Regions from separate parts of the Pseudoxanthomonas fibrivorans genome, predicted to be linked through region 2. Evidence: riboswitches for the same ligand, from Rfam matches in the RefSeq annotation. Region 2 holds a riboswitch; the other holds the start of a gene.

Region 1 (4,205 bases), 690 kb from region 2:
TCAACGGTGCGTGCCACCAGTCGTATTCCACGCGCACGGCCTGGACCGCGATCGCGCCGGCGCAGAACAGCAGCACCAGGACGAAGGCGGCGGTACCGGGGAGGGCGGCGGTCGGGCGGGGTGCAGGCGCGGGCATGCGCGCAGTGTCGCCCGGAATGGCCGGCCCCATCAGCGACCGGCATCGCGGTCAGCGCAGCCGCGCGTCGAGCCAGCGGTCCACCGCGTCGGTGTAGGCCGAGGGCCAGCCGAGCTCGCGGTTGACGGCGGCGTGCGACAGGTCTTGCGGCAGCACCTCCATGGCCACGCCCAGCGACGCCGCCCTTGCGCGCAGCGCTTCGGCCTGCGGGCAGGCATCGTTGCGGCGGGTCGAGCAGACCAGCAGCATCGGCACGGCACCGGGCGCGAGCCGGTGCTGCGGGGATGCTTCCACCCAGTCGTCCGGATCGGGCCCGAACGCGCGGTGGTACAGCGGCGGCAGGCGTGGCCGGCGCATCATGTCCGGCACGTCCAGCGCGCCACTGTCCAGCGACACCACCGCGAGCGGACGTCCCGCCCGTGCCTCGCGCCACAGCGTGTCCGAAGCGCCCACCAGCGCGGCCAGGTGCGCACCGGCCGAGTGCCCCACCAGCACCACGCGTGCCGGGTCCGCGCCCCAGTCCGGCGCCAGCCGCTGCACCCGGGCCAGCGCGCGGGCGACGTCGCGGGCCTGGTCGACCGGTGCGGTATCCGGGCGCATCCGGTAGTTGGTCGATACCAGGATCCACCCCTCCGGCAGCCACCTCGCGGCCTTGCCTTCGACCACGCCGGGATTGTCCTTGTTGCCGTTGGCCCAGCCGCCGCCGTGCACGAACAGGATGACCGGCGCGTCGTGCGACGGCCGCGCCGGGAGGTAGGCGTCGAAGCGCTGCCGCGGATCGCGGCCATAGGCGACATCGCGCAGCACGCGGGTGCCGGCGGGCAGTGCGACCGGCTGCGTCGAGGCTTGCCGCGAGGCGTCGCGTGCGCGCTGCACGCGCTCGCGCAGGCCTTCGGCGGAGGCGGCATCCACCGCTGGCAGCAGGATCAGGATCAGGCCGATGGCCAGGCGAAGCGGCATGGTGGTTCCCGGTGGTGGAGGACTTCGGCCGGCCGTCCCATTGCGGGGCGGTCGTGCCATGGCAACGTCCGCCGGCCCGGGGGGTTGACCGGCGCAGCGATGCGGATGCCGGTCGCTGCCCGCCCGCGCACCGCAGGCTGATGCGCGCCTGGCCGGGCAGGCGCGCATCAGCGGGTGCCGGGTGCGCGGCCCTCCCCGCGCGGGCCCGGCCGCCGCCGCGGATGGCGTGGAGGCGCACCCCGGCTTGCCTGCCCGACCGACTGCCTCATCCATCATCGGCCCGATATGTGGTGTTGACCGCCCGGGCGAGCCCCACTATCTTGTGTCCGGTCGGTACCGGCGGTCCAAGCGCCGGTTTAAAAGGGAAGTCCGGTGGGCCCTCGGGGCGAATCCGGCACTGCCCCGCAGCGGTAAATGGGAACGACCCCGCCACAGGAGCACTGGAACCCCAACGGTTCCGGGAAGCGGCGGGTAGGAGGAGGCGCCCCGCGCCCTCCGCGCCCATGAGTCCGAAGACCTGCCGGCAGCCGCGCGATGCACACCGCGCGGTGCCGGCCGCGGAATCTCCGGGGGGAGATGGCTGGCGAAGCACGTGCCGCCCGCAGCCCGCCTGCGCGTTCTCGGTCCGTGCGACGCCGCTTTCCCATCCTCCTGCAGCACCCGGCCTTCCGCAGCCCAGCGAGGGACGGGCCGCCGCGTGCATCACGCAAGGAGGACACCCGTGACCCAGACCGAGGCCGTTGCCGCCATCCCTTCCCGGGACGAAGCGTTCCTGCTCACCCCGCCGCCCACCGCCACCGCGATGAGCGTGACCAAGCGCAACGGCAGCCGCGAGCCGGTGGACCTGAACAAGATCGTGCGCGCCGTGCAGCGCAGCTGCGAAGGCCTGCACGCGGTCGACCCGATGCGCGTGGCCACCCGCACGATCTCCGGCCTGTACGACGGCGCCAGCACGCGCGAGCTCGACGAACTGTCGATCCGCACTGCCGCGCTGCTGACCGGCGAGGAACCCGAATACAGCCGCCTGGCCGCGCGCCTGCTGGCCGGCTACATCGCCAAGGAAGTCACCGGCCAGGAGATCCACGCGTTCTCGCAGTCGGTGGCGCGTGGCCACGAAGTCGGCCTGATCAACGATCGGCTGCTGAACTTCGTCCAGACCAATGCGCGCAAGCTCAACGACGCGCTGGACGCCTCGCTGGACCTGGGCTTCGACTACTTCGGCCTGCGCACGCTGTACGACCGCTACCTGCTGCGCCACCCGCACACCCGCAAGGTGATCGAGACGCCGCAGCAGTTCTTCCTGCGCATCGCCTGCGCGCTGTCGGAGGACGTGCCGGAGGCGCTGGCGCTGTACCGGCGCATGGGCCAGCTCGACTACCTGCCCAGTTCGCCGACCCTGTTCAACAGCGGCACCACCCACGAGCAGCTGTCCTCGTGCTTCCTGCTCGATTCGCCGCAGGACACCCTGGAATCGATCTACGCGAAGTACGGCGACATCGCCCAGCTGTCCAAGTTCAGCGGCGGCATCGGCGTGAGCTACACCCGCGTGCGTTCACGCGGTTCGCTGATCCGCTCCACCAACGGCCACAGCAACGGCATCGTGCCGTGGCTGAAGACGCTCGATTCGTCGGTCGCGGCGGTCAACCAGGGCGGCAAGCGCAAGGGCGCGGCCTGCGTGTACCTGGAGACCTGGCACGCCGACATCGAGGATTTCCTCGAGCTGCGCGACAACACCGGCGACGAGGCGCGCCGCACCCACAACCTCAACCTGGCCAACTGGGTGCCGGACCTGTTCATGCAGCGGGTGGAGGCCGACCGGGAATGGTCGCTGTTCGACCCGCGCGTGGTCCCGGAACTCACCGACCTGTACGGCCAGGCCTTCGAGCAGGCCTACCTGCAGGCGGAAGCGCAGGGCAAGGCGGTCAAGGCGCTGCCGGCGCGCAAGCTGTACGCGCGGATGATGCGCACGCTGGCCGAGACCGGCAACGGCTGGATGACCTTCAAGGACAAGTGCAACCGCGCCAGCAACCAGACCCTGCGCCAAGGCAACGTCATCCACCTGTCCAACCTGTGCACCGAAATCCTGGAAGTCACCTCGGCCGAGGAAACGGCAGTGTGCAACCTGGGTTCGATCAACCTGGGCAACCATTTCGACGTGGATGCCGCGAGCGGCCAGGCGTTCTTCGACTTCGACAAGCTCGCCGAGACCGTGCGCCTGGCCGTGCGCCAGCTCGACCGCGTCATCGATCTGAACTTCTACCCGATCGAGACCGCCCGCCGCGGCAACCTGCGCTGGCGCCCGGTCGGCCTGGGCTGCATGGGCCTGCAGGACGTGTTCTTCCGCCTGCGCCTGCCGTTCGACAGCGAGCAGGCCCGGGTGTTGTCGGCGAAGATCGCCGAGACCATCTATTTCCACGCGCTGGACACTTCGGTGGAGCTGGCGCAGGAGCGCGGCCGGCATCCGTCGTTCGCCGACACCCGGGCCGCGGCCGGCGAGCTGCAGTTCGACGCCTGGAACGTGGTCCCCGAGAACGAGGAGCGCTGGCAGGCGCTGCGCGAACGGATCCGCGAGCACGGCCTGCGCAATTCGCTGCTGATCGCGATCGCACCGACCGCGACCATCGCCTCGATCGCCGGCTGCTACGAATGCGTGGAGCCGCAGGTGTCCAACCTGTTCAAGCGCGAGACGCTGTCGGGCGACTTCCTGCAGGTCAACCGCTACCTGGTCGCCGAGCTGAAGAAGCTCGGCCTGTGGACCCCGGAGGTGCGCGACGCGATCAAGCTGGCCGAAGGCTCGATCCAGGGCATCCCACAGATCCCCGAAGCGCTGCAGCAGGTCTACCGCACCGCCTGGGAGCTGCCGATGCGCTCGCTGATCGACATGGCCGCCGGCCGCGGCGCGTTCATCGACCAGTCCGCCTCGCTCAACCTGTTCATGGAGAGCCCGAACATCGGCGCGATGTCGTCCATGTACATGTACGCGTGGAAGCAGGGGATCAAGACCACCTACTACCTGCGCTCGCGCCCGGCCACCCGGATCGCCAAGACCACCGTCGGCCACTCGACGACGGCTGCACCCAAGCCGGAGTACACCCCGGTGGAGGCGGTC
Region 2 (4,205 bases):
GACGCGCAGATCCGAGCGCTGGCCGACAAGACCTGGCAGGCCGCGCGCAAGACCGGGCGCGTGGCCCGCACCGTGGTGCTCAAGCTCAAGACCGCGCAGTTCCGCATCCTGACCCGCAGCCTGACGCCGGATGCGCCACCCGCCAGTGCGCAGGCCCTGGCCGAGATCGCGCTGGGATTGCGGACGCGGGTGCAGCTGCCCGATTCGACGCGTTACCGGCTGGTGGGCGTTGGCCTGGCCGGCTTCAGCGAGCCCGATGAACTCGCCGTGCAGGCGGACCTGTTCACCGGGAGCGGGGTCAGCGGCGAGTGAGCCGGCTGGCTGGGGCAGGCTCAGGCCTGCCAGTGGAAATCCAGGGTCTCGTCGCGGGCGAAGCGCTGCAGGTGCGATTCGATCACCTCGCGCAGGCGCGCCATGCCGGCGCCATCGTCGTGGACGACCCGGATCAGCAGGGCGTCGCCGGCGACCTCGAAGTCCGCGCCGGCGGCTTCGGCGAAGGGGATGTGGGCGTGCGTGTCGCTGTCGCGGCGCACGTCGAACCTGTGGCGCCAGTGGTTGCTGAGGGTGCGCAGCAGGCGCGGCGCATCGCTGGAGGCCACGAGGGCGCGGCTGGTCGGCATGGGTCGGATATCCATGGGGGACGGCCCGGCCAAGTCTAGGCAACCTGCGGCGCGCGGCCGTGGCCACCGGCGGGATGATGCGTTCCCCACCGCTGCGCCGGCGTCCGGACCCCGGCATCGTGATGCCGGGGTCCGTGGAGCGATCAGCCCTTCGGCTGCCAGCGCACGCTCAGCCCGTACTCGCGGCCCGGCTGGTTGTACCAGTCGACCAGCTGGTAGTCGCGGTCGAACAGGTTGGTCACCCGTGCGAGCACGGTCCAGTCGCGGCCGAGCGCGTACTCGAAGCGCAGGTCGAGCGTGGCGTAACCGCCCACGCGGACCAGGTTGGCGGCGTCGTCATAGCGGCTGCCGGCGGCATTGACCGTGGTGCCGAACGCGAACGCGCCGAAATCGCGGTCCAGGTCGATGCGACCGGTGTCGCGCGCGCGGCGCGGCAGCAGGTTGCCGCGGTTGGCGCCTTCGGAGCGGTTGCGGGGGTCGACATGGCTGTACTGCGCGGCCAGGTCCCAGCCGGCGAACGCGGTGGCCACGGTGATCTCGCCGCCGCGCAGGCGCGCGGTGTCGACGTTGCCGGGCAGGAACGTGGCCGAATCGAAGCTGATCAGGTCGTCGACGCGGTTCTCGAACACGTCGACGGTCCAGCGCCAGGCGTCCGCCTGGCCGGAGAGGCCGATGTTGAGGTTCTTCGATTCCTCCGGCTGCAGGTCCGGATTGCCGTAGTAGGGGTAGTAGAGGTCGTTGAAGCTCGGCGCGCGGAAGCCGGTCGAATAGCGCGCGGACAGCAGGATCCCGCCGTCGAAGTGCCAGCCCCAGCCGAGGTTGCCGGTGGTGTGGCTGCCGAACTGCTCGTTGTCGTCGCCACGCAGGCCGGCCTGCAGCTGCTGCGCGCCGAAGCGGCCCTGGTACTCGGCGAACACGCCGGTGTTGTCGCGGCTGTCCACGTCGTAGGCGGTGGTGCCGGTGATGTGGTCGTCCAGCCAGTCCAGGCCGGCGGTCACGGTGTGGCCCTCGCGCAGGACGAAGTCGCCCTGCAGCGCGGCCTGGTCGCGGCGGGTTTCCAGGCCGCCGACCAGGCCGGTGGCGCCGTAGTCGTCGGAGTCGTCGTAGCTGCGGCCGACCGTGGCCTGCAGCGTGGTCGAGGCGGTCGGCGCGAAGCGCAGCTTGCCCGAGTACACCTGCTGCACGGTCTCGGAATAGTTGGCCCAGCTGCCGTCGTAGTGGTTGTAGCCCTCGGCGCGCAGCGCGCTGCCCTCGAGCGTCCACGCGTCGCCAAGCTTGCTGCCGCCGCGCAGGGTGGCCGAACGGTTGCGGTAGCCGTCGCGGTCCGGTTCGTCGGCGAAGCAGCCCGCGCCCCAGCCGGCGGCCGTGCCATCGCAGGCGTTGATGCCGTCGGTACGCACGAAGGCGAAGTCGGCGCCGAACCAGCCGCGCTCGCCGCCCATGCCCAGCCCGGCGCTGGCTTCGCGCAGGTTGTTGCTGCCGATGCCGGCCATCGCGCGGGGCTGCAGGCCGCCGCGGTCGCGGCGGGTGAAGATCTGGATCACGCCGCCGATGGCGTCGGCGCCATACAGGCTCGAATGCGGGCCGCGCACGATCTCGATCCGCTCGATCTGCTCGACCGGCAGGTCCTGCAGCGCCGGCAGGCCGGCGGTGGCAGAACCAATACGCACGCCATCCACCAGCACCAGCAGCTGGTTGGAACCGGCGCCGCGCAGGAACAGCGAGGTCTGCTTGCCCAGGCCGCCGGTGTTGGTCAGGTTGATGCCGGCACGACCGGACAGCAGCTGCTGCAGCGAGGTGGCCTGGCTGCGCTCGATCTCGGCTCGGCCGATCACCTGCGCGGGCGAAAGGCTGTCGCCGAGCGCGACCGGCGTGCGGGTCGCGGTGACCAGGACCTCGTCGAGGTCGGTGGCCTGGTCGGCAGCGAGGGCCGTGCCGGCGGAAAGGGGCAGGGCCAGCGCCAGGGCGACGGCGGTGGACAGCGGGCGGAACGTCATCGGGCAACTCCATGCATGCGTGGCGCCGCACCCGGCGCCAGTGTGGGGAGTCGCGAGAGGAGGATGCACGGAGCGGACAGACGCCATGCGGCATCGGCACGCCGCAATGCCCTCCGCATCGCAACCTGGGTTCCGCAAGGCCGGTCTCCGGGCTCACGATCGGGATTCCGGCGAGTGCCGGACTCCAGCGGCGACGCCTTCCCGTGCGGGGCACAGTGGCGGATGTCGCGCGTTGCGGTCGCTTACCGTTGCGGGGGCAGCGCCGGCCTTGTCGGGGGTTCGCACCCCGGACGCACCGGCTTCCCGTTTCAACCCGGGCGGTATGCGCCGACCGGGTCACCTTGCAGGGTGGGGATTGTATGCGATCGGCAGCGGCACGCGTCCGTCGCCAGGTTGACCCAGGTCATGGAAGGCGTCGTTGCCGGCCAGCGTGGGGTCCGGCAGGGAGCAGCGGCTCAGGTGAAGCGGTTGCCGCCGTCGTCTTCTTCCGCCGCCGGTGCATCCTGCGCGGACGGACCCTCGGTGTTCCCGCCGCCCTCGCCATAGAACGCGGTGGTGACCGGTCCGCCGACGGGCCGGCCACGCGCCGGCGGCAGGGCCGCGCTGGCGGCTTCCAGCTCGGCCAGCAGCTGCGCGCGGCGCGCCTCGGGAACATCGTGCCAGTGGCAGTCCAGCAGCGCGCCTTCCAGCGCATAGAGCAGGTTGAGGCTTGGCTTGAAGCCGGCGCGCCTGACCTTGAGGAAGGCCTGCACCGCGCCCGCGGTGGCCAGGTCCTCGGCACTGCGCAGTCCGACCTGGCGCAGCCAGGCGGCACTCTTGGGCCCGATGTTGCGCAGCTGCGCGGTACTCAACGCAGCGACTCGACGAAGGCGGCGGCGAGCGCTTCCAGGCCTTGCTGGTCGTCCGCGTCGAAGCGCCCCGGTTCGGGGCTGTCGAGGTCGAACACGCCGACCAGGCGCCCGCCGTCGAACAGCGGCACCACCAGCTCGGAGCGCGAGGCGGCATCGCAGGCGATGTGGCCGGGGAAGTCGTGCACGTCGGCCACGCGCTGGGTCTGGCCGCTGCGCGCGGCGGCGCCGCACACGCCCTTGTCGAGCGGTATGCGCACGCACGCCGGCAGCCCCTGGAACGGACCCACCACCAGCTCGTTGCCGTCGTAGAAGTAGAAGCCCACCCAGTTCAGCTGCGGCAGCGCGTGGTAGACCAGCGCGGACAGGTTGGCGGCGTTGGCGATGCGGTCGCGCTCGCCATGCAGCAGGCCGCGCGCCTGGGCCAGCAGCTGCGCGTACTGGTCCGGCTTGCTGCCGGTCAGGGGGATGGCGGAGAAGGACATGGGGCGATTCTAACCCCATCGGGATCGGCCATCGCCGCGCCGCGCGGGTGGACTTATCATCCCGGCGGGGCCACAGGAGGCGAGAACATGGACCAGCACCCGTCGGGCTGGCGCGGCGGCGGTACCACGCGCCTGGAAGCGTTCGTCGATGCGGCCTTCGCCTTCGCCGTGACGATCCTGGTGATCTCGGCCGAGCGCATCCCGGGAAGCGTGCAGGCGCTGGTGCTCGCGCTCAAGCAGATTCCCGCCTTCGCC

Evidence for each region. A riboswitch is a leader RNA that binds a small molecule or an ion and turns the genes downstream of it on or off. The one in region 2 is predicted to bind cobalamin.
Region 1: another riboswitch for cobalamin. It lies ahead of ACA089_RS12630 (ribonucleoside-diphosphate reductase subunit alpha); the one in region 2 lies ahead of btuB (TonB-dependent vitamin B12 receptor).

What each region holds. Positions count from the first base shown of each region.
Region 1 covers NZ_JBGNUG010000001.1:2,742,719-2,746,923, forward strand. Annotated here, with positions in the region: gene ACA089_RS12620 (DUF998 domain-containing protein) at 1-136, opposite strand, end outside; gene ACA089_RS12625 (alpha/beta hydrolase) at 188-1,096, opposite strand; cobalamin riboswitch at 1,411-1,636, shown strand; gene ACA089_RS12630 (ribonucleoside-diphosphate reductase subunit alpha) at 1,899-4,205, shown strand, end outside.
Region 2 covers NZ_JBGNUG010000001.1:2,049,900-2,054,104, reverse strand. Annotated here, with positions in the region: gene dinB (DNA polymerase IV) at 1-312, shown strand, start outside; gene ACA089_RS09405 (DUF2218 domain-containing protein) at 333-620, opposite strand; gene btuB (TonB-dependent vitamin B12 receptor) at 764-2,617, opposite strand; cobalamin riboswitch at 2,739-2,976, opposite strand; gene ACA089_RS09395 (TfoX/Sxy family protein) at 3,073-3,468, opposite strand; gene ACA089_RS09390 (GAF domain-containing protein) at 3,465-3,950, opposite strand; gene ACA089_RS09385 (TMEM175 family protein) at 4,038-4,205, shown strand, end outside.